One region of the Paenibacillus sp. PAMC21692 genome, then DNA from elsewhere that is predicted to be linked to it. Evidence: predicted binding sites of a transcription regulator. Region 1 holds the regulator's gene; each other region holds the start of a gene.
What was found. Region 1 encodes LexA, which represses DNA repair genes until DNA is damaged. Its sites were predicted from a motif close to CGAACATATGTTCG; they were not measured.
Positions count from the first base shown of each region.

Region 1 (10,767 bases):
ATTTGGAGAACGACACAAAGGAGATGATTCTGTGAGTTTTACAAAAGAGGACATCAAACGTATTGCCCAGGAGCAAAACGTTCGTTTTATTCGTTTGCAATTTACCGACCTGCTAGGCACGATTAAAAACGTCGAAATTCCGGTCAGTCAGCTGGACAAGGCGCTTGATAACAAAATGATGTTTGACGGTTCTTCCATTGAAGGTTACGTCCGGATAGAAGAATCCGACATGTACTTATATCCTGATCTCGATACATGGGTCGTATTCCCTTGGGTAACGCAGGATCGCGTAGCGCGTCTGATCTGCGATGTCTATATGCCGGACGGCACGCCGTTCGCAGGCGACCCGCGCGGCATCCTCAAACGCGCGCTCAAGGAAGCAGAAGTGCTTGGTTATACGGCTATGAATGTTGGTCCGGAGCCGGAGTTCTTCCTGTTCAAGACGGATGAGCGCGGCGAACCGACGACGGAGCTTAACGACCACGGCGGTTATTTCGACTTGGCCCCTATGGATCTCGGCGAGAACTGCCGCCGCGAGATCGTACTTACGTTGGAGGAGATGGGCTTCGAGATCGAGGCTTCCCATCACGAAGTCGCTCCGGGACAACATGAAATCGACTTCAAATACGCGGATGCCATCAAGGCAGCGGATCAGATTCAAACGTTCAAGCTTGTCGTCAAGACAATTGCAAGGGTACATGGATTGCATGCATCCTTTATGCCGAAGCCGTTGTTCGGCGTTAACGGCTCCGGCATGCACTGTCACATGTCCCTGTTCCAGGGCAATACGAACATGTTCTATAATGAGAAGGACAAACTTGGTCTCAGCGAAACGGCACGTTATTACATGGCGGGGATACTAAAGCACGCTCGCGCGATGGCTGCCATTACGAATCCAACTGTCAACTCGTACAAACGTCTGGTGCCTGGTTATGAAGCTCCTTGCTACGTTGCATGGTCGGCCAGCAACCGCTCGCCGATGATCCGAATTCCGGCTTCCCGCGGACTGTCTACTCGCGTAGAGGTTCGTAATCCGGATCCTGCCGCTAACCCGTATTTGGCACTTGCCGTTATGCTTAAGGCTGGTCTCGACGGTATTCAAAACCAATTGCCGTTGCCGGCTCCGACGGACCGCAATATCTATATCATGACAGAAGAAGAGCGCATTGATTCCGGAATTCCAAGCCTTCCATCGAATCTTAAGGAAGCGCTCGAAGAAATGCTTAGAAGCGGAGTCATCACCGAAGCGCTCGGCGATCACGCTCTCGCTCACTTCTACGAGTTAAAGGAAATCGAATGGGATATGTATCGCACCCAAGTGCATCAATGGGAACGCGATCAATATCTGACGTTGTACTAAGACAAGGAAACCCGCTGACCGTTATGGTTAGCGGGTTTGTTTTTGACCATTATCCAAACCTTTTGTTCAATAGTTTTAGAGTTGCATCATTTCCAATACAATAAAAAAGCCGATATGGAATTGTCCATACCGGCGTTGCCGCGTTGCTGCTTAATGGATATCTCTGAATAGTCCGATGACCTTGCCGAGAATAGTGACGTTCTGCAAAAGAATCGGTTCCATCGTCTCGTTTTCCGGCTGGAGACGGATATGATTTTTCTCTTTGTAGAACGTTTTGACGGTCGCTTCGTCGTCTTCTGTCATGGCGACGACGATCTCTCCGTTATTGGCCGTCTGCTGTTGGCGTACGATGACGTAGTCGCCATTATGTATGCCGGCTTCAATCATACTCTCGCCAATAACGTTAAGAATGAACACATTGTTATTGTCGCCAACATAGTGGGCAGGAAGAGGGAAGTAGTCTTCTATGTTCTCCGTAGCAGTGATCGGTACGCCGGCAGTAACCTTACCTACGATAGGAACTTGTGTGACAGGCATCTGGATGACGTTGTCATTATCGTCCTGGCTCAAAATCTCGATCGCCCGAGGTTTCGTAGGGTCGCGTCTGATAAATCCCTTTTTTTCCAAGCGGTCCAGATGTCCATGTACCGTCGAGCTGGACAGCAGGCCGACCGCCTCAGCAATTTCGCGTACGGAAGGGGGATAACCTTTTTCTTTAACTTCTTGCTTTATAAAGTCAAGGATCGAATTTTGCCGTTTGGAAATCTTCGACACGTTCATCATCTCCATTCATCTTATTGTGTCAAATTATAGCATAGAACCGCCGTTCGTACAAACATAAGTTCTTAAGCTCAAACGTTCGCATTTTTTCGTTGACGGAAACGTTTGTTCGTGTTAAATTAAAAACAGAACAAACGTTTGGGGTGCTGACAATGATGATGATGAATCCAAGTACAAGCTCATACCGTTCCATATACCGTGGTAATATCGGCGAAACCAAGGAGCTTGTTCAGCCTCATTGGCTGGTCAGGCATATGGCAAAGCTGATTATTAGTTTGATCGTGTTTACGCTTGTTTTCAGCAGCTTTCTTATAATCGGTACAAATGCTTCCAGCACGGTCGTTGAGGGGCCAGGCGAATCGGAGCAAGTCGTCACGGTAGGCAGCGGAGACACGTTGTGGTCCATTGCCAGTTCGTTTAAGAACGGCAGTGATATAGGTTATCTTGTTTTCTCGATCAAGAATCGCAATAATTTGGACAACGTGACGATACATCCAGGTCAGAAGTTAATTATTCCCGATATTTGATGGAGTTGTAATGGCGATATATCTTATAATGAGTGCTTAGAGATTTCCCATTCTTTAGGGAGATCTCTTTTTGTGTATTATAGAAACTAGTTGTGTTTGTGGGCTTCGCCTTGACAATGCCTTATTGAAAATGTCAAAGTAGGAGTAATGTGTTCGCAACATGAGAGAGGGGTAATGAAATTGGATTTTGATAGTCTGATTGCCAGAATCAACGAGCTTTCCCGCAAAAACAAAACCGTCGGCTTAACGGATGAAGAGCTGAAGGAACGAGATGTGCTTCGCCAGAAATATCTGAACAACTTCAAAGCTAACTTCAAGCAACAGCTTGATACAATCAAGTTTGTCGAAGATGAAGAAAACGAAGGCAACGGCGACATCAAACATTAAGAGCTCCTTTCATGAGCTTGCTATTATATGAAGGAGGAATCCATCTGTCACGGTCCTGGGAGCGCAAAGTGCGCAAAAACATGTCTACTATTAATAAGCAACGCAAGAAGCACGGTGAAGGTCAGTTAGTGATGAATGCAGAGAAGGCGGATCGATTTACCGGCCGCAATTTTTTGCTGCCGATTTTATTGATTTTGTTTATCGGCGCGTACATCGCGATTATGTCGGCAGATCCCAAATTCGTTATGACGACGATGAGCTGGGTAACGATCGGTATGTATTTTTTGCTCGCTGCCCTATTTTTTTTCCGCAAGCCCTATCTTAAGATCGGCAAGGATTATGTGCAGTCTCGCCGGATGACGGGCGACAAGCGTCTTAATGCGGCGGATATCGGTTCCATTCGCGTACAAGACGGTTATGTGACGATTTTGCCTAAAAAGGGCGGCGGCTGGACGTTCTCGCGTCTGCTTAATCGATTCAATACGGCGGCGATGACCGACAAAATGAAGTCGTTTGCTCAAGTACACGGCATTACATTCGAGGAGAAATAAAAAGGGGAGAGATAGAGGACATGGCAGCAAAGCAAGCGGTATTATTTGACCTGGACGATACATTATTGTGGGATGACCGCAGCGTCAGAGAGGCTTTCCGTGCTACCTGCGAAGCAGGCGCGGCGGCTACGGGCTTAAATCCGGACGAGTTGGAGGAGGCGGTACGCAAGGAAGCAAGAGCCTTGTACGAATCATACGAAACCTACCCGTTTACGAAGATGATCGGCATTAATCCTTTTGAAGGCCTTTGGGCGAATTTCTCGGCAGGCGAGCAAGTTGAGTTCCGCAAGCTGCAACAACTGGCTCCGGGATACAGGAAGGCTGCATGGACACAAGGTCTAAAGGCGCTGGGCGTCGATAACGAAGAGCTTGGAGCAACGCTTGCGGAGCTGTTCCCGGCAGAACGACGCTCGCGGCCGCTTGTTTACGATGAGACATTCCGCGTATTGGATGCGCTCAAAGGAAAATACAAGCTGCTTCTGCTTACCAACGGCTCACCCGATCTCCAAAAGGAGAAGCTTGACGGAGTGCCCGAACTTATTCCTTACTTTGATCATATTATTATTTCGGGTGAATTCGGACAAGGGAAACCGGCTGCGCCTATCTTTAAGCATGCGTTGGAACGTCTCGGCATCGAACCGGAGCATGGCATCATGGTCGGCGACAAGTTGACGACGGATATACTTGGCGCCAATACGATCGGAATGACATCGGTATGGATTAATCGTCATGGCGCGACTCGCACGGATGAGATCGTACCGTCTTACGAGATTACCCATCTGGAAGAGCTAATTACCTTATTGGAGCAATAACAGCTGCTGTTATGGACTCATATTTATAACCAAAAAAGCCCCTCTGCAGCATTTGAAGGCCGGAGGGGCTTGCCGTTTATCTAGCGTAATCCTCACTTGCCCGATTGGAATTGTTTATCTGTGAAAGGATACGCTTGCCAGCCTTCTGTCTCGATGAAGCGGCGAACGGCTACAATCTGGCGGTTGTCCATTAGGGTGAAGAAGCGAGGTTTGTGCTCCGTTACCGAAAATGTCGATGAACGAACCTTTTCAGCTAATGGCTATTCTGTTAAACTATTTGTTAAACTAAACGGGTGCATGAAGGATGCATATGACGTGTAGGAAGGGTGTAAGGAATTGTTGAGAAAGACTTTACAACAAGCGCTTGAGGAACGGATTTTGATTCTGGACGGCGCTATGGGAACGATGATTCAGCAAGCCAACTTGACGGAGGACGATTTCGGCGGCGCGGAGCTGGACGGCTGTAATGAGATGCTCGTTCTGACGCGTCCCGATGTTATTCAATCGATTCATGAGCAATATCTGGAGGCCGGAGCAGATATTCTGGAGACGAATACATTCGGCGCTACGAGTGTCGTTCTCGAGGATTACGACATCCCCGAGAAAGCCAGGGAGATCAATCTGGCCGCGGCGAAGCTGGCGCGGGATGCTGTGGATAAATACAGCACGCCGGACAAACCGCGTTATGTTGCAGGTGCTCTTGGGCCGACAACCAAGACGTTGTCGGTGACCGGCGGCGTTACATTCGACGAGTTGATTGAAAGTTATTACGAGCAAACGGTGGCTCTCATTGAAGGCGGCGTGGACGCAATCCTTCTGGAGACATCTCAGGATACACTCAACGTTAAGGCAGGTAGCATCGGCGTTCGCAATGCATTTGAGACGACGGGCATAACGCTTCCGATTATGATCTCCGGAACGATCGAGCCGATGGGAACGACGCTTGCAGGTCAATCCATCGAATCGTTTTACATCTCGCTGGAGCATTTGAATCCCATCTCCATCGGTCTTAACTGCGCGACGGGTCCTGAGTTTATGCGCGATCATATTCGAACATTAAGCGAAATCTCGAGCGCGGCGGTCAGTTGTTATCCTAACGCCGGCTTGCCGGACGAGAACGGGCATTATCATGAATCGCCGGAATCATTGGCCAAAAAAATCGCCGCATTCGCCGATCAAGGCTGGCTTAATATCGCCGGCGGCTGCTGCGGAACGACGCCTGCCCATATCAAGGCGCTTACCGAGACGTTGGCGAACTATTCGCCGCGTTCTAGTGAAGGTGCCCATGCCGACGCGGTATCCGGAATTGACACCGTCTATATCGAGTCGGACAACCGTCCCTATATGATTGGCGAACGGACAAATATTTCGGGATCCCGTAAATTTAAACGTCTCATTAAGGAAGAGAAGTTCGACGAAGCATCGGAGATAGCCCGTTCGCAAGTTAAGGGCGGCGCGCATGTCATCGATATCAACCTGCAGGATACCGATATCGACGAAGCATTCGCCGTGCACCAATTTCTGCCTCAGGTCGTCAAGAAGATTAAAGCGCCGCTGATGCTGGACTCTACTTATGATCATATTATCGAGCTGGGTCTCAAATATTCGCAAGGCAAAGCGATCATCAATTCCATTAACCTGGAAGACGGGGAGTCGAAGTTCGAGAAAATCGTACCCCTGATTCATCGCTACGGCGCGGCAGTTGTCATGATTCTGATCGACGAGCGCGGCCAAGCGGTGTCTCGCGAGGCGAAAATGGAGGTCGCAGACCGTTCTTATCATCTGTTGGTGGAGAAGTATGGCGTGAACCCGCAGGACATCATATTCGACCCTAACATGTTCCCGATCGGCTCCGGGGATCCGCAATACATTGGTTCCGCCGTGGAGACGCTTGAAGGGATAAGGATGATCAAGGAGAAATACCCTCGGGCCAAGACGATACTCGGACTCAGCAACATCTCCTTCGGCTTGCCGGACGCGGGGCGCGAAGTGCTGAACTCCGTTTATTTGTATCATGCGACCAAGGCAGGTCTCGATTATGCCATCGTAAATACGGAGAAGCTGGAGCGATATGCTTCCATTCCGGAGGAAGAACGTCAACTGGCAGAGGCTCTGATCTACAATACGAACGATGATACGCTGGCAGCGTTCGTGGCGGCATTCCGTAATAAAAAAGTCGAGAAAAAAGAAAAAATCTCCAACCTTTCTTTGGAAGAGCGGCTCGGCTCGTATATTGTGGAAGGTACTAAAGAAGGATTGATACCCGACCTGGACGAAGCGCTAAAAAAATACGCGCCTCTTGATATTATTAACGGCCCGCTGATGAAGGGGATGGAAGAGGTTGGCCGGCTCTTCAACGGCAACGAGTTGATCGTTGCCGAGGTGCTTCAAAGCGCCGAAGTCATGAAGGCGTCCGTCACGCATTTGGAAAACTTTATGGAGAAAAACGAAACGGCCGTCAAAGGTAAAATTATTCTGGCTACGGTAAAAGGCGATGTCCACGACATTGGCAAAAACCTGGTTGAAATTATTTTGTCCAATAACGGCTATAAAATCATTAATCTGGGGATTAAGGTGCCGCCTGAACAGCTTATCGAAGCTTACCGCAAAGAGAAAGCGGACGCGATCGGCCTGTCCGGTCTGCTCGTGAAATCCGCGCAGCAGATGGTCATCACCGCACAGGACATGCGGAACGCAGGCATCGATGCGCCGATCCTGGTTGGCGGTGCAGCACTGACCCGCAAGTTCACGAAGACGAGGATTGGTCCGGAGTATGATGGTCTCGTGCTTTATGCAAAGGATGCGATGGACGGCCTTGATATAGCCAACAAGCTAATGGATCCCGAGCACCGGCAGCGGCTGGAAGAGGAGCTTGCAGCTTACAAGGCGTCTGGAGCCGCATCGGAGGAAACGGAGAAGCAGCTGCCCCAGTTATCGCGCGCCGTCCGTTCGAAGATATCGCCGGATGCCCCGGTATTCGCGCCGCCGGATACGGATCGTCACGTCCTGCGCGATGTCCCGATCCCGCAGATCGTGCCTTACGTCAACATGCAGATGCTGCTTGGCCATCACTTGGGACTTAAGGGAACGGTAGAAAAGCTGCTGGCCGAGGGGAACGAGAAGGCGATCCATTTGAAGGCAACCGTTGACGAAATCATTCATGAGGGTAGCAAGGAAGGCTTCTTGAAGGCGCAGGGGATGTACCGCTTCTTCCCGGCCCAATCTTCGGGCAACGACGTTATCATTTACGACCCTGCCGATCATACGAAGGAAATCAAACGTTTTACCTTCCCGCGTCAGCAGGTTGAGCCATTCCTCTGCCTTTCCGACTTCCTTAAGTCGGCGGAGAGCGGCGTAATGGACTACGTCGGGTTCCTGGTTGTAACCGCCGGAGAAGGCATTAGGGATTTGGCCAATCGGTGGAAGGACGAAGGAGACTATCTGCGTTCCCACGTGCTGCAGTCCGTTGCATTGGAAGTAGCGGAGGGGTTGGCGGAACGAGTTCATCATATGATGCGCGATATTTGCGGTTATCCGGATCCTGCCGAGATGACGATGAAGCAGCGGCATGGCGCCCGATATCAAGGAATCCGGGTATCGTTCGGTTATCCGGCATGTCCGAATCTGGAGGATCAAGGACCTCTCTTCGAGCTCATGAAGCCCGAGGATATCGGCGTTGAGCTGACAGAAGGATTCATGATGGAGCCGGAAGCTTCCGTTTCCGCAATGGTGTTCGCTCATCCGGAGGCGCAATATTTTAACGTGGAGAAAGTGTAATCAAGAAACGATAGAAAGCGAGCCTTCCCCGTTTCGGCCCTTATGAGCCGTAATGAGGAGGGCTCCTTTGGTCAAAGCTGTTATTGGCAGATACGTCAAATATCGTTGGAGGAAAACGATGAAGGTATGGTTTACGGGTACCGGCGCAGGCAGACCGAATAAACATCGGAATGTGACAGGCGCAGCGCTGCAACTGCCTGAGCCACATTGCGCTTGGTGGTTGTTCGATGCGGGCGAGGCAACTCAGCATCAACTAATGAAGCTGCCCCTGAAGCTGAGCAAGCTGGAAAAAATATTTATTACGCATCTGCATGGCGATCATCTCTATGGCTTGCCAGGGCTGCTCAGCACACGTTCCTTTGACGGAGGCGTCAGCCGGTTGGACCTATATGGTCCGATTGGTCTGAAGAAGTACATCGAGACAATCTTTCAATTGACTGGAACAACGCTTGATTACGAGTTGGTTATCCATGAATTGGCTGAAAACGCCAGCGATGAAGTCGTCTATAATGGCTCTGGCTTCAAGGTGGAGGCGAAACCGCTTTTGCATCGAGTATCTTGCTTCGGCTATCGAATTTCCGAAAGCGATGCGCCGGGCCGGCTGCTGACGGATAAGCTGCAACAACTCGGTATCGAGGCGGGTCCGTTATATGGCCGATTAAAACGCGGCGAAACCGTGACTCTGCCGGATGGACGCATAGTGACCCCGGCTTCCGTTACGGATGGGATCGTGCCTGGCCGGGTTGTGACGGTGCTTGGCGACACCAGTCCTTGCGCTAACGCCTTGTTGCTTGCAAGGGGAGCGGATCTGCTCATCCATGAAGCGACGTTTGCAGCCGGAATGGAAGCGAAAGCTCATGAATTCGGGCACAGCACCACAAGCGAAGCCGCTCTTGCTGCTCGAGAAGCAGGAGCGAAGCGGCTGCTGATGACTCATTTCAGCGGGAGATACAGCAACGAAGAGCTGGTGAATTTGGAGGGGGAAGCCCGGGCGGTGTTCCCCAACAGCGCGGCAGCAATTGATCTGGGCTGTTATGAGATATTGCGGAAGGTCGGCGGCGAAGCCCGCGGCTGTTCGGGATGACGCAAAAGATCGAACGTATATTCTAATTCATGATAGTATGTTAAAATGACAACAACGAATGACTAGGCGCGGGGAAGCGCGGGGAACGGAGAGTGGCAATGATGAACACCTGGACGGGCAGGGCGGCCAGTCTGGAGGATTGGCTCGGATACATAAAGACGGACGAGGAGCTTATGGCGAATGTAACGCATTGGCGTACCATCCCGTCCAGGCCGGCCGTCTCCGTCCCCTTGCCGGAGGACTTGCATCCCATCTGGAAAGAGGGGCTGCGGCTTCGCGGAGTGACGGAGCTGTATGCGCATCAGGCCGATGCATTCCGGGCGGCGAGGCGGGGCGATCATGTCGTCGCCGTGACTCCGACGGCTTCGGGCAAGACGTTATGCTATAACTTGCCCGTCATGCAAAGCCTGCTGGAGAACGACGAAGGGAGAGCGTTGTATCTCTTTCCGACCAAGGCGCTTGCGCAGGATCAGGTGGCGGAGCTGCAGGCGGTCGCCGACCTCATGGGCGTCGATATCAAGACGCATACCTACGATGGCGATACGCCGCCCACCGTTCGCACGGCGATTCGCAACGCGGGACATATCGTCGTGACGAATCCCGATATGCTGCATTCGGCCATACTTCCGCATCATACGAAGTGGGTCAAGCTGTTCGAGAATATCAAATACATCGTGATTGACGAGGTCCATGCCTATCGCGGCGTATTCGGAAGCCATGTGGCAAACGTGATCCGAAGACTTAAACGAATCTGTCGCTTTTACGGCTCCGAACCTCAATTTATTTGCGCCTCGGCTACTATCGACAACCCGCGCGAACACGCGGAGAGGCTGATTGGCGAGCGGGTGACGCTGATCGACAACAACGGCGCGCCGATGGGCGAAAAACATATCATTTTCTATAATCCGCCTGTTGTGAACCGACAGCTCGGCATACGGAGAAGCAGCGTGCTGGAGACTCGCAGACTCGCGGCCTTGCTTCTGAAGCAAGGCGTGCAGACCATTGTATTCGCCCGCAGCCGCGTACGCGTGGAACTGCTGCTGACTTATTTGCAGGAGTTGGTCAAGGACAAGCTTGGCGACAAGAGCATACGGGGATACAGAGGCGGCTATCTGCCAAAGTTGCGGCGAGAGATCGAACGCGGGCTTCGCAGCGGCGAGATACGAGGCGTTGTCAGTACGAACGCGCTGGAGCTTGGCATCGATATCGGTCAGTTGCAGGCTTGCGTGCTTAACGGGTACCCCGGCACGATCGCAAGCACGTGGCAGCAATCAGGCAGAGCAGGCAGACGACAGGAGAGCTCCGTAACGTTTATGGTGGCGAGCAGCAATCCGCTGGATCAATACATGATTCAGAACCCGGACTTCTTTTTCAATCGTCCTCCCGAGCGGGCGCTGATCCATCCCGATAATCTGCTGATCTTGATCGATCATGTAAAGTGTGCGGCCTACGAGCTGCCGTTCAAGCGAGGGGATACGTTCGGAGGCGA
Region 1 covers NZ_CP060293.1:5,385,642-5,396,408, reverse strand. Annotated here, with positions in the region: gene H7F31_RS21785 (MerR family transcriptional regulator) at 1-1, shown strand, start outside; gene glnA (type I glutamate--ammonia ligase) at 32-1,360, shown strand; gene lexA (transcriptional repressor LexA) at 1,511-2,134, opposite strand; gene H7F31_RS21770 (LysM peptidoglycan-binding domain-containing protein) at 2,293-2,667, shown strand; gene H7F31_RS21765 (DUF896 domain-containing protein) at 2,848-3,054, shown strand; gene H7F31_RS21760 (hypothetical protein) at 3,066-3,605, shown strand; gene H7F31_RS21755 (HAD family hydrolase) at 3,626-4,417, shown strand; partial or broken gene H7F31_RS34315 (acireductone dioxygenase) at 4,510-4,644, opposite strand; gene metH (methionine synthase) at 4,814-8,194, shown strand; gene rnz (ribonuclease Z) at 8,313-9,278, shown strand; gene H7F31_RS21740 (DEAD/DEAH box helicase) at 9,380-10,767, shown strand, end outside.

Region 2 (10,767 bases), 800 kb from region 1:
TCCGATTGGGTAGAAAACAACCCTGGAAAAATACCTCCCGATGAAATGAAGAGTATTAGAATGAATAGATTTAAAGATGCATTTCATTATATGTTTCCATTTAAAAGATTCAAAGGAATCACAAATAGATCTGGCAAAAAAGCTATCTTATTTGAGGAACATGGAAAAGAGATAAGTTTAAATGAACTCAGTTCTGGAGAAAAGCAAATCGTTTATCGCGGTGGCTTCTTACTAGAAGATATAAAAAGCAATCAAGGGGTACTTGTGTTAATTGACGAACCCGAAATAAGTTTACATCCTTCTTGGCAACTTAGAATTATGAATTTCTTTAAAAGGTTATTTACGAACGAAGATGGCAATCAGACATCACAAATAATTGTAGTTACGCATTCACCTTTTATTGTACATGAACAGAAAGGTTTAAATGAAAAAGTAATTATTTTGACTAGAAACGCTGCTGGCCAAGTTGAAGTATCTACTGAACCTCAATTTTACGGATGGACAACGCAAACGACTATCCAAAAAGCATTTAATATACACTTTGATTTAAAGCAGGATAAACCGGTGGTATTTGTAGAAGGTGAGACGGATGAAAAATATCTTTTGAAAGCAATGGAGGTATTTAATATTTCGTTAAAATCACTTGAAATAATATGGATAGGTAGGACTATTGAGAACGGTAAAACTGAATTTACTGGTGAGTCAGCATTGAGTCAAACTAAAATGTTTCTATTAGCCAATCCAAAATTCTTAAAACAAAAAACTGTTTTGTTATATGATTCTGACACCAAACAAAGAGAACAGGATTTTTCAAATCTATATGTAAGAATAATGCCATTTATTAGAGATTCTAATATCAAGAAAGGGATAGAAAATCTGTTGGTTTTCCCCTCGGATTTCCCAAGAAATCAATTTTATCGTACCTACAAATCAGTAAACGATTATGGTGGGGAAGCAACCCATGAGGAAATCCAAAAGGCTAGCCTTTGTGAATGGATCTGTAGTCTACCAGATAATGAATCAAGAACATATTTAACACACTTAAAAGACGTATTAGAGAATTTGAATAATTTATTATCCGAAACGGAAACAGTTATCTCTTAAGTCAATAACTTATTAGCAAGGTCTTATTCAGCTAATGTTGAAAATAAGTTCAATTTAATTACGTTGCTATCATGTGACGCGCACTTCTTGAAATCGAACGTATGTTCTTGTATCATGTAAATATACGATAAAAAAGGCGGTGGCGTCACATGATACAGGAAGACGTAGAGGCCGGATTAATACGCAGTTACGTGGCACAAACACACTTAATTATCGCGATTCAACGTAGTCAGGCGGATATGAATTCGACAAGGACAACGCTAAGTGGCGTATTGTTACGGTGCCTCGATTACTTTGCGCTCACGGCCCGCGAAGAGATGAACGTAATTAAACGTGACCTTTATCGTCAACGCATCCGCATAGAGGACGCCGTGGCCGCGCGGACGAGCGGGTTGTTCGAATATCGTTGCCGCGATCGCGTGGACACGGTCGAACTCCGACGCGACGAAATACAAGCGGAAGTGTCCGCGAGAATGGCGCGATATATGCAGGCGGTATCCGCGAGCTTCCGGGGAAAGCAGCGGGCGTAGACGTAAGGCGGAATAGGGCGGTCACCAACGTATTCTCTACGCCAGCAACCGCCCCTTTTTTAAAAGATTATGTAGTGTGTAAAGCAAGTGGGATATTATCATATTGATATAATTAAGGCCGGATAATCTGAGTAAGTGAATTATGGAAATTAAAGGTTTGAAGAACTCTAACTCACTTACTATACGAATCACGTGCTGCTATTATAAAGATTACTTCTTTGTGTTCGGTGTTGGTGGTTTTTGTACTTGTCCTGGTCGATTGGTAGATGTGCCCTCATTGAATTTATCTCGTTTTACTATAGTGGTTCCTTTTCCTTGCAGTGGATTATTCCCTTTATTACTATTAAAAGACGATCCTGAGTCACGTTGAAACATACTTAATTACCACCTCTACAATATAATGTAAAACGAAAATCAGAAATGACCAACTTATGTATTTGAGTCCGTTGTCGTAATCATCTGTCTTTTCTTCTATTCTCTGACGGTTTGCGATCACAGCATCTTTGTAAGTGGCAGCTATTGAGAGATGAGTGTCGTTAGCGGGTTCTAGAGCAGTTTCTTCATTAACTATATTTTCAAGAGTTAATTGGGCATATCCGTTAGATTTAAGAGATCTATAGAAGAAAAAAGCCGCAACTAGAAAAAAGACTACAACAACTGCTTTAAAAATAAGACTGTACGTAAGATAGCCTATGTCTTTATTTACAGGAGTGTTTGACACTGCAAACGTGATGAACCCACCAAAAAATATCCCAGCAAAAGCAAGTGCTATGTTTGTTTTTGCTTCTACTTGCTTAAATCTATCAATTTCTTCGTAGTACACGGTTTTAGCAGTATCTAGTATTGCAATACAGCTTTGTGAATCGTATTCTTTAGGGTTAACCTCGGGTGAGATGTGGATCACTCCTACGATTACATAATTTATACTATTATACCAGTAAAAAAAGCAATAAGAAAGCATTGCTGGGATGTATTGATAAAAAATATCATTAACCATAATATCGTAAAGGAGATTGATTGATCTATCGGTTGCGCTCCGATCTAGCAGCGTGGTACAATAATTTTGCGAGTTATAGGGTGCGCTTTACTCGACGATTACGAGTTTAGCCGCGTCAGGATTCGGATGCCGTCGTTAAGCCAACGTTTAAGCAACCGGAAAAAGTCTTACGGTCACTACCGAATATTACGAGATGGCCCGCACAGGAAACGCCTTACGACGCATGGCATAGACGGTTTTGTGCCAACGCCGTAAAACTTAAAATCCTGCGGTAGGTGACTACCGTACCGGTTCGATCCCGGTCCTCGGCACTTCAAATGCATTTAATGGAATTACATAGCGTTAGTTGTTTTAACATCAGTTAGAACACGGACACCTCCATCATATGATGGAGGTTTTTTGTTGTGCGAGTAGCGTTATCCTTCGCATGCAACCCCGTCGCCATCCCGATCAAGCTGAGAACGATAGCCAGGGTCGCCTTTATGCAGGGGAGCAGCTCCTGCTGCCTTGACCGCCGTACAGTTCGCGTAATACGTTTCCTTCGTAGGCTGCGGTTCTTGCGATTGCTCGGCCGTCTCCGGCTCGGGAAATAGCTTAGAGGGCTTATCAACGACGAATAAGACCTTCGTCCCATTGGCATATTCCGACAGTTGATTGCCTACCCAGCTCCCGGCCCCGCGATTATCGCTGGCATCGATGTAGGCGACACTGGCTCCTTTGCCGCCTTCCTCGCACATGGCCATCGGCCATTCATCACGGTCATAACCTGATCGGGTTTCAATACCGGCAAGCGATTCCTTGCGATTAGCTTCCGCGCCTTCACGATCAATTGTGCAGATATTGGAGAAACCCTGTTCAATAGCACCTTGAATATGAAGCGCTGTTTCCGGATATTTATCGCTGGGGAATACCAGCTCGATATCGTAGTCTGTCGGTTGTGATATGTTACTCCCCGTATAAGTGCTGCATGCTGTCAGAAGACACAGAAGAGCAATTATAATGATGTTTCTGCTTAACAAAAATTCTAAGCTCCTCTCATGATGACTAGACTGGCAATCGATCAACTTTGCCGATCTTTATGCGCTACTCCCCCTAGTGTAAAGGAATCCGGAAGTTTCTACAATATTGGCACGCACAAAAAAAACTCCCGGACAGGAGTCTTTATGACAACTGTCCAGAAGTTATTCTGCTTTCTTATTCGTTGCTGCTCACGCTATCGTCCGGGGAACCCGTGGAGCCGGGAGTCGAGGAGGCAGCCGCTGGAGCCAGTTCGGGCTTCAGCTTGGCATCCACGTACGTGGATACTTTGGCTTCGGTTATGACTTGCGGATACATTTTGTCTGGATCCGGTTGCACGACTTCAACGCTTATCAGCGCTTTATCGCCTTCGAAGGCGATAGAAGCAATGCGCAGCCCGTAACCTGGATGCGGCAGCTGAGCAGAAACCGTAACTTTGTTTACATCCGCATTAACGGCATCGACGCTAAGCTCGAAGTCGTAGGCTGGTTGCTCTGGCTCGGGTTCGATCGGCGTTTGCTCCTCCACGAACCGGATTCCGTCGAACAGCCAACCTGCCGCTTCGCCACGCGCAATTGCTTTAGTAGGATGGAAGTTTTGTTTGTCGTCCAGGGATACGATTTTGCTGATTAGCAGCTTCTGGATGCTGTCCATGTACTTCGAGTCGATGTCCGCCTCGTCATTAATAAGCATGAAGATTTCAATGAACGCGTAGTCGCCTTTGGTCATCATCGCTTTAAACAGGTGATGGGCGTATTGCTCTTTCGTAATTTTATCGGTCGCTTTCACGTCCTTGGGAATGCCCAAGTCGTAGAAGTCCGCAATAACGAAAGCCTGGGAGTACCAAGCATCATCTTCCAGATTAGGGTGGTTGTCGCTTGCCAGCGGCATACGAATAAAGCGTACATGATCAAGGTTAAGATCCAGGCCTTTCACGATCATGGAAATGGCAGAAGCGTAAGACAGTGTGCCATTCGGCTTGAACTCGCCATCCGCATATCCGGAAAGAATCCCTTTTTCCTTTAATGCGTTGATTTTGTCTGCATTCGGATCCTTGGATACGTCGGAGAAGGCCATGACGGATTGTCCCAACGTGAAGAGCAGGACCGCGACGATCGCCATAATAAACAACGGTTTCTTCTTCATCAATTTCACCTCTGATTTTGTTTTTTGCAGCTGCATTGTCATTGACGGGAAGTTTAACCAATAGGTTGCAGGGAGGAGGGGACAAATTATTATTACAATATTTTAAAGAAGCTATTGACTAGCTTATCCGGATTTGATATATTATATCTTGTCACTGCGATACGATCTGTTAGCTCAGCTGGGAGAGCACTATCTTGACAGGGTAGGGGTCAGTGGTTCGAGCCCACTACAGATCATACTGAAAACCCTTGATATTCAAGGGTTTTTTTCCTTTTTCATCTTGAACGATTTGGAATAGTAAGAGAGGCGTCGCGAACGGAGATCAGGACAAATTTGACTGATTACACTATTGGGCAATCAAATAAAAAATGATAAAGGGTGATCAGGCATGGCAAAAGATAAAGGACCGAAAAGGCCGACTAGAGATGAATATGTGTTAGAGGAATTAGGAGAACGCCTGGTAGAGGCTCATCAAGAAAAAGAAAATGTAGAACTGGAGATTTGGAATCAGGGATCGGTTGTCGGAAGGATTGTCAAGCTGGATTCCAGAACAAAATTGATTCATGTCGAGAAAGGAAATGGCGAAACAGAAAGAGTGCCGTTCATGGATATTATGAAGGTGGGGAATGCGGGATAGGCTCGATAGGTTTTTCCTTTTTTAGAAATTAAGGGGTTCTTACAGCGCTAAAGGCGTTGTTAAGAGCCCCTTTCATTTCTCGGATTAGCCCGGAAAAAATGCTATGGCCGTATGGTTACCCGAGTTCCTACAGGAACAAGAGACTGAAGCTCCATCACGTCTTGATTGTACATGCGTATACAGCCATGAGATACCAAGTGACCTATGGAGCTGGGATCGTTGGTGCCATGGATACCGTAATGCGGTTTGGAGAGTCCCATCCAGAAGGCGCCGAACGGTCCGCCAGGATTCAGCTGTTTGTTGACGATCGTGAATTCGCCCGCAGGCGTGCTCGTGACCATTCGGCCTATGCCAACGGGGTAACCGCGAACGACGGTATTATCCTCCAATAAATATAAGTGACGATCCGACAAATCAATGATGATTCTTCGATAGGGCATAGGCAATTTCCTCCTCGTCACATCTTACGAAGAAGCATACCAATTGGACTGGGTGAACGCACTAAAAGAAATGGGAATAAGGTTTAAATAATCAGTGTTCAACCCAACGATTTCAAGTATAATGAATTCATGGTTATTGCTGGATAAGTGACGTTAGATGAAACAAGGGGACTGGCATGAAGAAAACAATTGAGGTTAGGCCTTCGACGGGATTTGTGCCCGTTTTTGTATTTCTATTTTTTTTGTTCATTCAAATCTACTTATTCATCCGGACAGAACCAGAATGGGGCAGTCTTTTGCTTTTATTTATACTTAGCATCTTGATTGCCTTCAGTGCGGTTGTTGCTTATTTACTAAACGCAATCATTATGAATAAGAAGCCTGCGCAGTTACATATACATCAGTCAACGTTAGAATTATTTGGCCGTCGAATAGACGGCGAAGCAGTGGAAGCCATTTATTCGAATGGTTATTTTCGTCCTATCATCGGATTCAAACGTCATGGTAAAAAAATGATACCTCCAATGTTATGTTTCAGAATGAAGAACAGCGGCGAAGAGGATGAGTGTATGGAGGCGCTGAAACATTGGGCGATGAAGCAGGGCATTACAGTTAAATATAAGCGTTTTCCCCGTTGGTTTTAACCCATAACAATAATGAGGTGAAGAGCTTGAATGAAAACAATCCATACCCATCAACGAATTTCAATCCGGGCAACAACTGGGATCAACAGCAGCCCCTTCCGAACGATCCGGCTGGCTTCTGGATTCGGTTCGGAGCCATTTTGCTGGACGGCCTGATTATCGGAATCCCTCTAAGCGTTCTTTCCCTCATTTTAACAGGCGGTTCTTCAGGCGAATCCATCTTCACAAATGTGTTGTCTTTCTTGTATGCGTTATTACTGCCCGTCTTCTGGAATGGCTACACAATCGGTAAAAAAATATGCAGCATTCGAATCATTAGGGTCATTAACAATGAGCCGCCGCATATCGGTAACATGTTGATGCGCAATGTTGTATGGGCTGTCATTGTCGGAGTTACATTTGGAATCGCCTTGATTGTGGATTGGTTTATGGTGGGTCTTCGCGAAGACAAACGGGGCATCCACGATTTTATAGCAGGCACTCAAGTCGTACGCGTTTAAAAAATAACTAAAACAAGCACAGGAGGAGCGTGTGGCGATTCATCGCTGCCGCTCCTTTTTCGTTATCCATTCGCCCATACCTTATCCGCCTATCTGAATAGACTATTATCATAACTTTACTGACGGGCGGGATATATGGTCATGGCCAAATCTAAACGAGGAAGGGAGGCTGGAGCCTCCTCCAATACCATCAACAGCAATAACAAATCGACCATTTCATCTGATGATTTGGCGATTATTGCGGGTGTCGTCGTAGTAATTGGCGATCTTCTTGCCTTATGGGCTCTTCTTCTGGCGAAGCAGGAGGACGATGAACAAACCGAAGAAGAAGGATTGACCGCTTTGATATCCAGCAAAAAGTCTCGAAGGAAGAAGAGATGACTCTCCTCCCTTGTACGCAGTCAGCAGTTGTGGGAATAATCCGAAGGATGTCGAGGGAAGCTAATTCCGTACCGATTGTAAATATTCGGGAGGAGTGATCAGGTATGGATCAGAATCAAATTTCGGAAGATGCAAGAGAGACGATTGTAGCGGTACAGAAAAATGGTGACGGCGATTTAACGGCATTTAAAACGTCCTCGGGTCGTCAATTGGACTATGCAACGGCCTTGCAGGAAGTACAAGCAGGCCGAATCTCCGGCGTTAATGCTTTTAAAGGCAGGGATGGAGAAACGTATCTGCGCGGCGATGCCGATGGCGATCCAACCAATAACCTGGATCAGTTGCCGCTTTTCTAAATAACCAGTAAATCTGACGGTCAAACGAGTTGCGAGCGACCTCGATCTTCTATTGAATTGGTGCAAAGGAGTTCTTCTCCCGATCACCTGTTTATATGAAGGATCGGGGTTGTTTGGCTTGAACTATACCTTGTGTTTCTCGCCTTGCTCCACAATACGCATTGCCCCGATTTTTCCCCGGTAATTCTCAAGCGCGTCTCCATAATGCATGAGATAGATATGATCCTGGATTTCCCGAGGCAGCGTCAGCAGCTCGTCCAAGCAGGCATGGACAACTCCGGGCGATTCAAGCTGACAATCATGATAGATAGTCGTAACACCCGCTTGTACCAGGTTTGTTAGAAGCTCTCCATTAAACACCATGTCTGCCGTATAGAAAAATGTCTCATTAAAGAGGAAAGAGTAGCTGTCCTTGCATGGTATATGCTCCGTCTTTATTAATTTAACCTGCAGTCCCGGCGCAAGCTCGTAAGTTTGGCCGCGTGTCAGCGGTCGTACCTCGAAGAAATGATCAAGGGCATTAAGCTCTCCTTGCACTAATCCGCCTCTCAGCGTATGCTCCCAAAGCGGTTGGGCGAGCGACTCCTCGATATAAAGGAGGGGCTTGCGGCCGTATTTGAACATCATTTGGAACGCAAGCTCTTCGAGTCCTCCAACATGATCTGCATGAATATGGCTGATCAGCACCGCATCGATCTCTGCGAACGTGACTCCATGGTCGTGCAGAGCCTTGGGCAGCGTTATACCGCAATCCACAAGCAGACGATAATTTCCCGACTCTATTAAAGCGTTGTTATTATTGTATCGTTTGGCGAAAGCGCTGCCTGTTCCAAGCATCGTTATGTACATATATTCACACTCCTATTGCTCGTATGGTTATTTTTGCCGTTACTCTCTCTACTGTAACAAAATTTGCGAGAGCTTGCCATTTCGAGGTGCAACATTCCGTCCTCATTCATACGATGTTGAAGCTGGACCTAAAGGGAGAGGATGGTCAGGATGAGCAAAGGCGGCAAAGGAAAAAGCGTGAAGAAAAAAAAGGTGGCAAGCGACCACAAACAGGTTCATTATAAGCTGGTGTTGTCGGAGAGCTGCAGAGTATGCAAGACGCCTTGCGCCAAAGGGATGAACTACTTGGCGCGTATGCAAGAGCCTGGTGCAGTGGGCAAAGGGGTGCCGTGCATCCTGACCAGAACATACGGGTAATACTCTTTGATTGTATTTCCCAGGCAAGCGCAGTATTCAACAGCATTTGACAATGGATCGCATTTATGATTTTGACGAAAAAATGATAAAAATTGAGCGCAACTTTGTTGGACGGCATGAGTATAAATTTACATCCAGAATAGGCGGATGGGGGTTTATGCAGCGATGAAGTTCAGGAAAATTGCGATAATGCTGACGTTGCTGTCCATATGGGGTGGCACAATGATATTCGCGGACGCCACTACCCAGAAGGTACGCGTCATGATTAATGGCACAGAGCAGGATGAAGGCGGCGTATTATTGGAAGGAAAGACGTATTTGCCGCTGCGCCAGATTGCGGAAGCGATGGGAGCCATCGTCCGATGGGACGATAACAATAAGCGGGCGATTCTTTACAAGCCGAACGTCCATATGTTTCTGTACAATGGCAGTCAGCCGTTCGGCGGCGTGAACAAAGGATATCAGGGCAAAATTAAAGTATTCTCCCAAATTGACAATGTTAAGACCGATCTTGCTTCCGTTAAGGTAACGATTGAGGATCCGTCTGGCAAGGAGCGGTTTATTCAAAGCGAGAATGTGACGAACAACAACGATTCCTTCTGGTTCATCACGGATGAATTCGATTACAAGTTCGACGCCACGGGCAAATATAAAGTACGATTCTATATGCGACTGTCGAACTCGGAAGATTGGGTAGTCGTATCGGAGAAGCTCATCACTTCCTCATCCAAAGGTTAACTGCATTAAATATCAGGAGGTCCCTCCATGGAGGGGCTTCTTTCGTTTGACCCGCGATATACGAACATGTTAGGATAGACAGGTATGATTAATTAACGGAAGCGGGGTTGCAAACATGAGCGAGCATCAGCACGGACCGGATTGCGGCTGCGGTCATGATCACGATCACGAACACGAAGAGCATGTGTTCATTGTGACCAATGACGAAGGCGAAGAACGCGAGATGGTCATGGTATATACGTTCGAATCCGAGAACAATGCGTACGCAGTTTTGCTGGATCGTCAAGATCCGGAGCTGGACGGCGTTATATTCCGCATTGAAGAAGAGAACGACGAAGCATTTCTGGTCGGCATCGAAGATGATGCGGAGTGGGAGCGCGTAACGGCGATCTACGAAGAGATTGCGCGTACCGAGAACGAAGAATAATCGTGCAGCAATAATTAAACGGGCTGCGCAGCCGGGTATCGAACCTGACTGTGCAGCCCGTTATCGTTTTACTTGCGTGGATTGTAATAGATCGTTCTGCCGTTAAACATGGTGAGCTCTGCTTTTAGCTTCTTGGCCATATACTTGCATAGCTCGTTGCCCTTGGCCTTGTCGCCGTGTGTAGAGCCTTCCGGCAATACGACCTGAATACAGTTGACGTCAGAGCCGGCGACACTCGTCGTCACCGAAGTTCCCAAAATCATGTACTTATAAGGTCTGGCCGTTCCTTTAAGGTAGAACCATCGGTCGTCTCCGGCGGATTCTTCCGTGTACGGGAAGGCGGCGTTTGCGTAGTCCCAACCGAGTTGTTCGCCGGTTAAAGCAGTCTGACTCACATAATGCGCCAGCGTATCCCGAATGTCTTGAAGCGTAATGTCTTGAGCGGTTGAGCCTTCCACTAGCTTGATGTAAGCACTCTGACTCATCTATCATCACCTCTAAGGGCATCATAGCATGAGCTGGAAACCTTGACAATAAATATGGTTTATTAAGAGATAGCGGTTTCTTCGACGATTACCTTCACGTACTGGATGCTCCGATCTTCGGGACCCTTAACGGGCAAGCCAACCTCAACATGATCGACA
Region 2 covers NZ_CP060293.1:4,589,121-4,599,887, forward strand. Annotated here, with positions in the region: gene H7F31_RS18145 (AAA family ATPase) at 1-1,104, shown strand, start outside; gene H7F31_RS18150 (YhjD family protein) at 1,254-1,634, shown strand; gene H7F31_RS18155 (hypothetical protein) at 1,996-2,457, opposite strand; partial or broken gene H7F31_RS34220 (excalibur calcium-binding domain-containing protein) at 3,048-3,149, opposite strand; partial or broken gene H7F31_RS34225 (DNA-entry nuclease) at 3,240-3,608, opposite strand; gene H7F31_RS18165 (S-layer homology domain-containing protein) at 3,826-4,794, opposite strand; tRNA gene H7F31_RS18170 (tRNA-Val) at 4,958-5,030, shown strand; gene H7F31_RS18175 (YolD-like family protein) at 5,183-5,431, shown strand; gene H7F31_RS18180 (L,D-transpeptidase) at 5,533-5,871, opposite strand; gene H7F31_RS18185 (hypothetical protein) at 6,048-6,515, shown strand; gene H7F31_RS18190 (RDD family protein) at 6,542-7,015, shown strand; gene H7F31_RS18195 (hypothetical protein) at 7,157-7,396, shown strand; gene H7F31_RS18200 (DUF3892 domain-containing protein) at 7,501-7,752, shown strand; gene H7F31_RS18205 (MBL fold metallo-hydrolase) at 7,876-8,601, opposite strand; gene H7F31_RS18210 (hypothetical protein) at 8,752-8,958, shown strand; gene H7F31_RS18215 (stalk domain-containing protein) at 9,124-9,696, shown strand; gene H7F31_RS18220 (DUF1292 domain-containing protein) at 9,812-10,123, shown strand; gene H7F31_RS18225 (DUF1885 family protein) at 10,192-10,608, opposite strand; gene H7F31_RS18230 (aminotransferase class I/II-fold pyridoxal phosphate-dependent enzyme) at 10,671-10,767, opposite strand, start outside.
Region 2: H7F31_RS18150 (YhjD family protein) is a predicted target of LexA. The motif match lies at 1,199-1,212, and genes of this name have one in related genera.

Region 3 (10,767 bases), 520 kb from region 1:
TACCGTCAACGCAGTTGCTCCAGGAGTAGTGGACACTTATATGATGGACGGATTTAATCTGGAGGAGAAGGCTGCTCTGCAACAGGAAATACCGGCAGGCCGCTTCGGCTCGGCGGAAGAAATCGCTTCGCTCGTTTATTTTTTGTCGTTGCCGGAATCGTCGTATATAACCGGACAGATTATAAGCCCGAACGGCGGCTGGCATACTTAACCTTCGACCCACACGCGTAAGGGCTGTATAACGAAAGCTCGAAAGGTGCAGAATAAGGACTGTTGCTGATTCTTTTCCAAACCAATGAGGAGGCGAAGAGCCGTGTCAACTGTCCTTTCGAATTTCGATACTTGGAAACATTTTTTGTCCGACCGTGTAACGCAAGCGAAAAAGATGGGGCTTACCGAAGATACCATCGCTAATCTGGCGTATGAGATCGGCTCCTTCCTGGACGAGAAGGTCGACCCTAAGAATGATGAGGAAAGCGTGCTGAAACAGCTTTGGGATGTTGGCGACGAATCGGAGCGCAAAGCCATCGCAAGCTGTATGGTCAAGCTGGTCGAGCACTCGTAGTATTTTAAAAAATTATAGGAAAGTATAACATTTCTCATACTTGACCTATAATGCTCGAAATGAAACCCGCTGCGCCAAAAAACGGCAAAGGCGTTTCACCTTGACGTTTGCAGAAAGCCTCCACAACGGGGGCTTTTCTGCAATGTTTAATTTATATTTGCAGGAATGTGGCGAAATTTGTAGAATAGAGAATTAGGGTTGCCCATCATACTTTATCTATTTTTTACGCTTCCAAGGGACGGTGAGAACAGATTGGAAATCAAGCAATGGTACATGGAATACAAGATACATAAAAATAGACCGGGTCTGCTTGGCGACATCGCTTCGCTGCTAGGTATGCTTGAAGTTAATATTTTGACGATCAATGGCGTCGAGGATCGGACACGCGGCATGTTGTTGCAGACGAATGACGAAGAGAAAATCGAGCTGCTTGGCAAGATGCTTCAAAAGGTAGATAATATTACGGTGAACAAGCTTCGAGCGCCAACAATCGTCGACATTCTGGCTGTACGTCATGGCAGATATATTGAACGGGATTCCGATGACCGGAAAACATTCCGCTTTGTTAGAGACGAGCTTGGCATGTTGGTCGACTTCCTCGGAGAAGTATTCAAGCGCGATGGCAATCATGTCATTGGACTCAGAGGGATGCCGCGGGTCGGCAAAACGGAATCCATCATTGCAGGAAGCGTATGCTCCAACAAAAGATGGACCTTCGTATCGTCCACGCTGCTTCGTCAGACGGTGCGCAGTCAACTGTCCGAAGAAGAGATGCAGCCGAACAACATCTTTATTATAGACGGGATCGTCAGCACGATTCGTTCCAACGAGAGGCATTACGCGCTGCTGCAGGAAATTATGGCTCTGCCTTCCACGAAGGTTATCGAGCATCCCGATATTTTTATCAAGGAATCGCAATACGACTACAGTCATTTCGACATAATCATCGAGCTTCGCAACACGCCGGACGAAGAGATTTCATACGAATCCTTCACCGCTAATTACACGGACGAATTTTAAATCTCCGTACTTGCCATTTATTGTTATGCTGAAAGGAGGATGTCCACATGTCAGAACTCGGAGCTTTGCTTAGAAGGGCCAGAGAGGAACGCAACTTGTCGCTGGATGACATTCAGGAATTGACGAAGATTCGCAAACGTTATCTGGAGGCGATCGAATCCGGCGATTACCGCGTGCTCCCCGGAACCTTCTACGTTCGCGCTTTCGTCAAGAACTATTCCGAAGCAGTAGGACTTGAGCCTGATGAAGTTTTGAGACTATACCAACATGAGATTCCTGCCGCGCCAATCGAGCAAACCGTCGAACCGATTCCTGCCCGCAAGCCGAGGCAAGTCAAATCCCAGACTTCGGAGCGATTTGGCAAGATCGGCTTCAATCTGGTTATGTGGCTGTTCCTCATTGTCATCGTTGTTGTGGTATGGTATTTTGTCATTAACAAAAATACCGATGATCCCAAGACCGTCGACGAGACGAATATAACGGAAAACTCGGCGCCGCCTCAAGAAACAAGCACGGGTTCATCGCCGGATGTGGCTCCTACGCCTCCACCCCCGACTAAAGCTCCGACAACTGTCGTATTCGACCGCAAGGCGGGCAGTGCCGATCAATACCTAATCGGTCCAGCCGGCGGTACGCATCAATTGGAGATTAAGGTGAACGGCGGCCGCAACTGGATTGAGGTGCGCGAGGGCAGCTCCTCAGGCAACAAATTGTTTTACGCCAATGCGGAGGACGGCGCCGTGCAAACCTATGAATTGACAGGCGTTCTCTACATAAACGTCGGTCGCGCCGATCTCGCGGAGATCAAAGTCGATGGCGTTTTGGTGCCGGACGGAGACCGCGCGAACTCCAAGAAGCTGCTTCTTAAGCCGACTGAGGAAGATGCTGCTGGCGACGGAACCGGTGATGGTATGGAAGGCGGAGCGGGAACTGAAGCGTTCGGCGAGGGCTCGAACTCCATTACCAAAGGCGAATGATGCTTATCATTATTCGAAAGTGTTTCAATTTTCATTAACAGCATTAATAACTAGAAGGGAGACCTATTACATATGAGTTCCGAAAGTTCATTCGATATTGTATCGAAGGTAGACATGCAGGAGTTGTCCAACGCGATTACGCAGGCAGAACGCGAGATCGAGACGAGATTTGACTTCAAAGGCAGCAAGAGCAGCATTGCCCTCGAAAAAGAAGAGCTGGTAGTCGGCTCTGACGACGAATACAAGCTCAAAAGCGTAATCGATATTCTTCAATCCAAGATGATAAAGCGGGGCGTGCCCATCAAGAATATGGACTTCGGCAAGCTCGAGGGCGCTTCCGGCGGCACGGTCAAGCAGCGCATCAAGCTGAGACAAGGGATCGAACAGGACATCTCCAAAAAAATAAATATTCTCATTCGCGATTCCAAGCTGAAGGTGAAAAGTCAAATTCAGGGCGATCAATTACGAGTCACAGGCAAGAGCAAAGATGATCTGCAAGCGGTGATGGCTTTGCTGCGCGGCGCCGATTTGCCCATCGAGCTGCAATTTACAAATTATCGTTAAATGCGTCTTATGTATTGGAAACAATAAAATCGGCAATGAATTGGATGTATTGGTCGAACGGTACGGTGGTGGAAGTGCGTGTTCAAAAAGTCCGGTTTTCAGCACCGAGAAGATTGGAGGCAGGTAGAAACTGAGTAGCGGAGCGTAGTGGAAGCTACGTGAGCAACCGCAATGTTTCCGGAGGAAACATACTTCGAAAGCATACGCTTAGTTTCGCCTGCATTCAATATTCGATGTCGAGTACGCTTATTGGCCTACTTCGTGATGGGAAGCGGACTTTTTGAACAACCTCTAAAAGCGATACTTATAACGGTCGTTCCATCCAGAAGGTTCGCGTAACGCATGCCTGTTAGTTTGACCTTTCTGGGGAGGGAAAATAGTGAATTTAGCCAACAAGATTACGCTGGCCCGCATCTTTCTCGTGCCAGTCATTATGTTTTTCCTATTAATTAAAGTGAATCTGGGATCGGTCAGCTTCTCGGACTTCACGATTTCCTACAATCAGATCGTAGCCGCGATCATCTTTATCATTGCGGCAAGCACGGATGGGCTGGATGGTTATATCGCCCGCAAAAACAAGATCGTTACGAATCTCGGCAAGCTGCTGGATCCGCTGGCGGACAAACTGCTCGTAGCCGCGGTGCTGATCTCCCTGGTGGAGATGGACAAGCTGAACGCGCTGATCGCCATCATTATTATAAGCCGCGAGTTCGCGGTAACAGGTCTGCGCCAAATTGCGCTTCTCGAAGGTTCCGTCATGGCCGCAAGCACTTGGGGCAAGTGGAAGACGGCGATACAAATTACGATGATCATCGCGCTTTTGATCAACAATTTCCCGTTTGCCCTTATCCACTTTCCGTTCGATGTTATCGCGAGCTGGGTGGCGGCTGCAATAACCGTGTATTCGGGCATCGATTATTTTGTCAAAAACAAACATTTAATTCCGGTCGAGTAAAGCGTGAGAGCACTTCCCTGCAAGCGGGAGGTGCTCTTGTCCTTCTGCAGGGCTCGGATGGAATCTTAAAGAGGTTGTTCCAAAAGTCCGCTTCCCATCACGAAGTAGGCCAATAAGCGTACTCGACATCGAATATTGAATGCAGGCGAACCTTCCGGTGCTCGCGTAGCTTCCACTACGCTCCGCTCCTCAGTTTCTACCTGCCTCCAATCTTCTCGGTGCTGAAAACCGGACTTTTTGAACACGCACTAAAAGCATGGGGGCGAGGAATCATATGAAGGCGGAAATTATTGCCGTGGGAACAGAACTGCTGCTGGGTCAAATTGTAAATACAAACGCGCAAGCGATCTCGCAGCAGCTCGCTGATCTAGGCATCGATGTTTACTTCCAGACTGTGGTGGGGGATAATCCGGAACGTCTGCGCCAAGCAATCGAGATCGGCCGCGGTCGGGCAGATCTGCTGGTGTTCACTGGCGGTCTGGGACCCACTCAGGATGATCTGACAAAGGATGTGCTGGCAGACTACCTGGGAAGGCCTATGGGCATTCATGAACCCTCTATGAGGGTTATCGAGGAACTGTTCTCGTCCCGCGGAGCCCACATGGTGGAGAGCAACATACGGCAAGCTCATCTTATTCTGGGGGAAGGAAGCGATCCGCTCGATAATTCCACGGGACTTGCCGTTGGCAATGGAATAGAAGACAGCGGCACGCTCTACATGCTTCTTCCGGGCCCGCCCAGAGAGATGGAGCCGATGCTGCTGGGACCTGGAACCGCTTGGCTTAGAAGCAAGCTGCGGGAGGAGCGGCCTCTATACTCCAGAGTGCTTAAATTCGCAGGAATTGGGGAGTCCAATCTGGAGGCGGCCTTGATCGATCTGATCGACGGCCAGAGTGATCCTACGATAGCTCCTTATGCGAAGGAAGGCGAGGTCGCGCTGCGGGTGTCGACCAAAGCTTCCAGCGAGGAGGAGGCCGCCATCAAAATCAACGCGACGGTATCCGTCGTCGCCCAGCGTGTCGGAGAGCATCTCTACGCGCAGAAGGATGTCCCTATCGAGGATTCCGTCGTAGAGCTGCTCAGAAACGCCAGGAAGCGTCTTGCAAGCGCCGAGAGCTTAAGCGGAGGGCTGTTCGGAGAGCTGATTACGCGCGTCCCTGGAAGCAGCGGGGAATATGTCGGCGGCGTGATCACGTATACGAACTTAATGAAACACAAGCTGCTGGACATCCCGATGTCCCAGTTGGAGGGCGATGGCGCTCCCGGCGCCATCAGCGAGTCTACCGCCAAGTTAATGGCCGAAAACGTCATGAATATAACGGGAGCGGATTTCGGCGTCGCGCTTACCGGCGTAGCCGGCCCTGCGGAATCCGAAGGCAAGCCGGTCGGCCTCGTTTATTTCGCGGTTGCGGAGAAAGGCAAGGAGACGGTCGTGTATACGTCGCACTTCAAAGGCGTACGCGAGATGGTGCGCATTCGCGCCGTGAAATCCGCGTTGTACCGATTGTGGCAGGCGCTTAGAGCATAAGTTTGGAATTGTGCCCGATATTCTCAGCTGTATACGGTTGCCAATTGTCGAACCGTGCGCTATAATGAGGACTAGTTACCGGAAGAACCGTGGCGAAGATTACTTTGCTGCGGTTTTTTATTTTTTTGGGCCGGATTTCAGGTTCTGAAGAAGGGGGACGGGTGATGCGGTGAGCGCCTGAATAACGGGGGCGAAGATGCCTGAGAGTCAAAATTGCGAATGTGTGTTCGAAAAAACTATTGGCAACCCGTCCGAAATAAGGTATTATACAAATATAAATTATGAAGGATGTGAGTGAGTTGGCGGATCGTCGCGCAGCTTTGGATAATGCTCTTCGTCAGATCGAGAAGCAATTTGGCAAAGGCTCCATTATGAAATTAGGGGAATCGACTCATATGCAAGTAGAGACCGTGCCGAGCGGCTCGCTTGCCTTAGATATTGCACTTGGAATCGGCGGCTTGCCGCGTGGCCGGGTTATCGAAGTATACGGTCCGGAATCATCCGGTAAAACGACAGTAGCGCTTCACGCAATTGCGGAAGTACAACGTATTGGCGGACAAGCCGCGTTTATCGACGCGGAGCACGCGCTGGATCCGCTGTATGCCAGCAAGCTTGGCGTTAACATCGACGAGCTGCTGCTGTCCCAGCCGGATACGGGCGAGCAGGCGCTGGAGATCGCGGAGGCGCTCGTGCGCAGCGGCGCCGTTGACATTATCGTTATAGACTCCGTGGCGGCATTGGTGCCGAAGGCGGAGATCGAGGGCGACATGGGCGACTCTCACGTTGGTCTTCAGGCTCGTCTTATGTCGCAGGCTCTGCGTAAGCTGTCCGGAGCCATTTCGAAGTCCAAGACGATCGCAATCTTCATCAACCAGCTTCGCGAGAAGGTTGGCGTTATGTTCGGCAACCCGGAGACGACGCCAGGCGGACGCGCATTGAAGTTCTACTCCAGCGTTCGGCTTGACGTTCGCCGTATCGAGACGCTGAAGCAGGGCAATGACATGGTGGGCAACCGGACTCGCATCAAGGTTGTAAAAAACAAGGTAGCGCCTCCGTTCAAGCAAGCGGAGATCGATATTATGTACGGCGAAGGCATCTCCAAGGAAGGCAGCTTGGTTGACATCGGTGTAGAGATGGATATCGTTCAGAAGAGCGGCGCCTGGTTCTCTTATAACGGCGAGCGTCTCGGTCAAGGCCGCGAGAACGCCAAGCAATTCCTGAAGGAGAAGACCGACATTGCAAACGAGATCGAGAGACAGATTCGTGAAGCCAGCAACCTGTCGGCTAATGCGTCTCAAGCGAACTTCTCGGCTGACGAGGACGAGGACGAAGACGAGTTGGAATTTGACGTATAGGCTATAGTAATATAGAATCGCCGCTCTCTTATGGGAGCGGCGATTGTTTTACCACAAATATAACGCGGTCGCTCATCCTCGAACAACTTCAATTGAAGTTGTTCTCACGACGAGCAGGAAGGAAATATAGCATTGGAAGAGTCGAATATGTACATTATTGCTTCCGTGCGGCGCGACAAGAAGGAGAAGAGACGTTACCATCTCTATATGGCAGGAGAAGAAGAGCCTTTCTTGTCGGTGCACGAAGATATCATGATCAAATTCAGGTTATTGAAGGAAGTCGAGCTGGACGGGGATACCGTTCGCCACATTAAAGACGAAGACCAACGATACCGGGCTTACGTGCTGTCCGTGGCGTATTTGGGCGTCAAACCGAGAACGGCCAAGCAGATCGGCCAATATTTGGCGAAGAAGGAATTGGACGAAACCCATATAGAATATGCAATCCAGCGTTTAGAAACGGAGAAGCTTGTTGATGATGAAGAATATGCGCGTCAATTCGCGGAGAGCAGATTGCGTTCCGGCCAAAAGGGCAGACTGATGATTCGGCAGGAACTGCAGCAGCGTGGCGTATCCAAGCAACTCGCCTCCGAAACGCTGTCCGCACTGGATCGGAGCAGTGAGTTGGAGGCCGCGAAGACGCTTGCGCATAAGAAGGCAAGATCTTTGACAGGCGAGACCGCGAAGAGACGTACTAAGCTAATGAGCTTTTTACTCAGGCGCGGATTTCCTGGCGATATCGTCAGGGAAGCGATGAGGTCGGTCGACTTGTCATCTGATGACAGTTGGGAAGAGGAAGATGATGGCGTTTTGCTTGACAACTGAAATTGTGAAAAGATAAAATGAAGTTGTATTCCTTTACATTTGAATCGATTTTTCTTCCAAAGGTTGATTCAAATGTCTTATTTTCGTCAAAATGATCCATGATGAAACGGTTTGGAAGCCGGTTAAAAACCAAATAACATCCCAAGCAGTGCCTTGGTGTATGCAGCAAGGAGGTGAACAAGATGGATAATCCCTGGATCTTGATTCTTGTCTCTGTCCTTGTTGGCGCAATTTTCTTTGGGATTGGTTATTTTTATCGCAAGTCAATTGCCGAGGCCAAAATTTCGAGCGCTGAGCAAGCTGCGGTTCAAATCGTAGAAAATGCGAAAAAAGACGCAGAAGCTCAAAAGAAAGAAACGGTGCTTGAGGCGAAAGACGAAGTCCACAGACTACGTGCAGAAGCTGAAAAAGACATCCGCGAGCGGCGCAATGAGGTGCAACGTCTGGAAAGACGCGTGCTCCAGAAGGAAGAGTCGCTGGATAAGAAGTTGGAAGCGCTAGAACGCAAAGAAGAAATCGTAGCCAACAAGGAGAAAAGAATCGAAGAAACACAAGAGCAAATTGATTCCATTTATAAACAGCAGCTTAGCGAGCTGGAGCGTATTTCCAGCTTGACGATGGAAGATGCGAAGTCGATCATCCTGAACAACGTCGAGCAGGAAGTTCGTCACGAAACGGCTCAGATGATCAAGGAGATCGAACAGCAGGCGAAGGAAGAGGCCGACAAAAAAGCGCGTGACATTATTTCTTTGGCTATCCAACGTTGCGCAGCCGATCATGTAGCAGAAACGACGGTATCCGTTGTCACTCTGCCGAATGAAGAGATGAAAGGTCGCATTATCGGACGTGAAGGCCGCAATATCCGCGCTTTGGAAACATTGACCGGTATCGATCTCATAATCGACGATACACCGGAAGCGGTCATTCTGTCGGGCTTTGATCCAATCCGACGCGAAATTGCCCGTACTTCGCTTGAGAAGCTGGTGGCCGATGGCCGTATCCACCCGGCCCGCATCGAAGAGATGGTCGAGAAGTCCCGCAAGGAAATCGACGAGCGCATTCGCGAATATGGCGAACAAGCGACTTTCGAGGTTGGGGTTCATGGCTTACATCCAGATCTGATCAAGATTCTTGGAAGACTTAAATACCGTACAAGCTATGGTCAGAACGTACTGAAGCATTCCATGGAAGTTGCTTATCTGACTGGACTCATGGCAGCAGAGCTTGGCGAGGACATTACGCTAGCGAAGCGTGCCGGACTTCTGCACGATATCGGCAAAGCGCTTGATCACGAAGTGGAAGGCTCTCATGTCGAGATCGGCGTGGAGCTTGCGAAGAAATACAAGGAGCATCCCGTCGTCATCAACAGTATCGCATCCCATCACGGGGATACGGAAGCCACTTCCGTTATCGCGATGCTCGTAGGTGCCGCAGATGCGTTGTCGGCTGCACGGCCTGGCGCACGGCGCGAAACGCTGGAAACGTATATCAAACGACTGGAGAAGCTCGAAGCGATTACAGAATCGTTCGACGGCGTCGAGAAGTCTTATGCGATTCAAGCAGGACGCGAAGTCCGCGTTATGGTTCAGCCAGAGAAGATTGACGATACGGAAGCATTCCGTCTTGCTCGCGATATTACGAAAAAAATCGAGGCTGAACTCGATTATCCGGGACATATTAAAGTTACGGTTATTCGTGAGACACGGGCAGTCGAATATGCCAAATAAACATGATGTTGAAAAGTGGCTGCCAGTCAGCCACTTTTCTGCATGATGGGCTACATAAAGGAAGGATACACAACGATGAAAGTATTATTTATCGGCGATATCGTCGGGAATGTAGGAAGAGGCGCTCTTAAGCAAGTGTTGCCCTCGCTGAGAAGTAAACATAATCCGGACTTGATCGTCGTAAACGGGGAAAATGCCGCAGCTGGCAGAGGCATCACGAAAGCGATCGCGAAAGAGTTTTTTGACGCCGGCGTTAATGGAATTACGATGGGTAATCATACATGGGACAACAAGGATATCTTCGAGTGGATTGACGATGAGCCCCGCATCGTGCGCCCCGGCAATTTCTCGCCAGAAGCGCCAGGGCAAGGGATGGCGATCATCGGCACGGGCAACAAAAAGCTGGCGATCATCAATCTGCAAGGAAGAGCTTTTTTGCCGCCGAATGACTGCCCATTCCGCAAAGCGGATGAGCTGATCGAGAAAGCGAAGGAACATACAAATAACATTCTGGTTGATTTCCATGCGGAAGCGACCTCGGAGAAGATTGCGATGGGCTGGTATTTGGACGGACGCGCCTCCATCGTGCTTGGCACGCATACTCATGTGCAGACGAATGATGACACCATCCTTCCTGGCGGCACGGGTTATCTAACGGACGTAGGAATGGTCGGCTCCAAGGAAGGCGTGCTGGGGATGGAGCGCGACGCTGTGCTGCACCGCTTCCTGACGGGACTTCCGGCAAGATTTGTCGTGGATGAGGGCAAATGGCATTTGCACGGACTTGTCATAACGATTGAGGATGGCAGAGGGCGCGCCTTGAAGTTGGATAAAATTCGGATGACGGAAGAGGATTGGCTTCTCATGTAGAGAAGTCTTTTTTTCATATTCTGACTTTTCAGAATACTTTGTTAAGTTAGTCCATAAAAAGCAGGAATCTTTCTCATTCTCTCGAATAGTATTGTAAATGTGGAATCCATCCAACATTCTAGGGGAGGTACTATTCATGGATGTATTAAAGGTATCAGCCAAGTCCAATCCAAATTCAGTCGCAGGCGCATTAGCTGGCGTTCTGCGTGAACGAGGTGGAGCGGAGCTGCAAGCGATTGGCGCCGGCGCGCTCAACCAAGCGATCAAGGCGGTAGCGATTGCCCGTGGATTTGTGGCCCCGAGCGGGGTGGATCTCATCTGCATACCGGCATTTACGGATATTGTCATTGACGGAGAAGATCGTACTGCTATTAAGCTCAT
Region 3 covers NZ_CP060293.1:4,863,660-4,874,426, forward strand. Annotated here, with positions in the region: gene ymfI (elongation factor P 5-aminopentanone reductase) at 1-211, shown strand, start outside; gene H7F31_RS19475 (DUF3243 domain-containing protein) at 314-565, shown strand; gene H7F31_RS19480 (DUF3388 domain-containing protein) at 818-1,585, shown strand; gene H7F31_RS19485 (helix-turn-helix domain-containing protein) at 1,633-2,562, shown strand; gene H7F31_RS19490 (YajQ family cyclic di-GMP-binding protein) at 2,635-3,126, shown strand; gene pgsA (CDP-diacylglycerol--glycerol-3-phosphate 3-phosphatidyltransferase) at 3,506-4,081, shown strand; gene H7F31_RS19500 (competence/damage-inducible protein A) at 4,356-5,609, shown strand; gene recA (recombinase RecA) at 5,909-6,964, shown strand; gene H7F31_RS19510 (RecX family transcriptional regulator) at 7,097-7,789, shown strand; gene rny (ribonuclease Y) at 7,972-9,516, shown strand; gene H7F31_RS19520 (TIGR00282 family metallophosphoesterase) at 9,592-10,386, shown strand; gene H7F31_RS19525 (stage V sporulation protein S) at 10,523-10,767, shown strand, end outside.
Region 3: recA (recombinase RecA) is a predicted target of LexA. The motif match lies at 5,826-5,839, and genes of this name have one in related genera.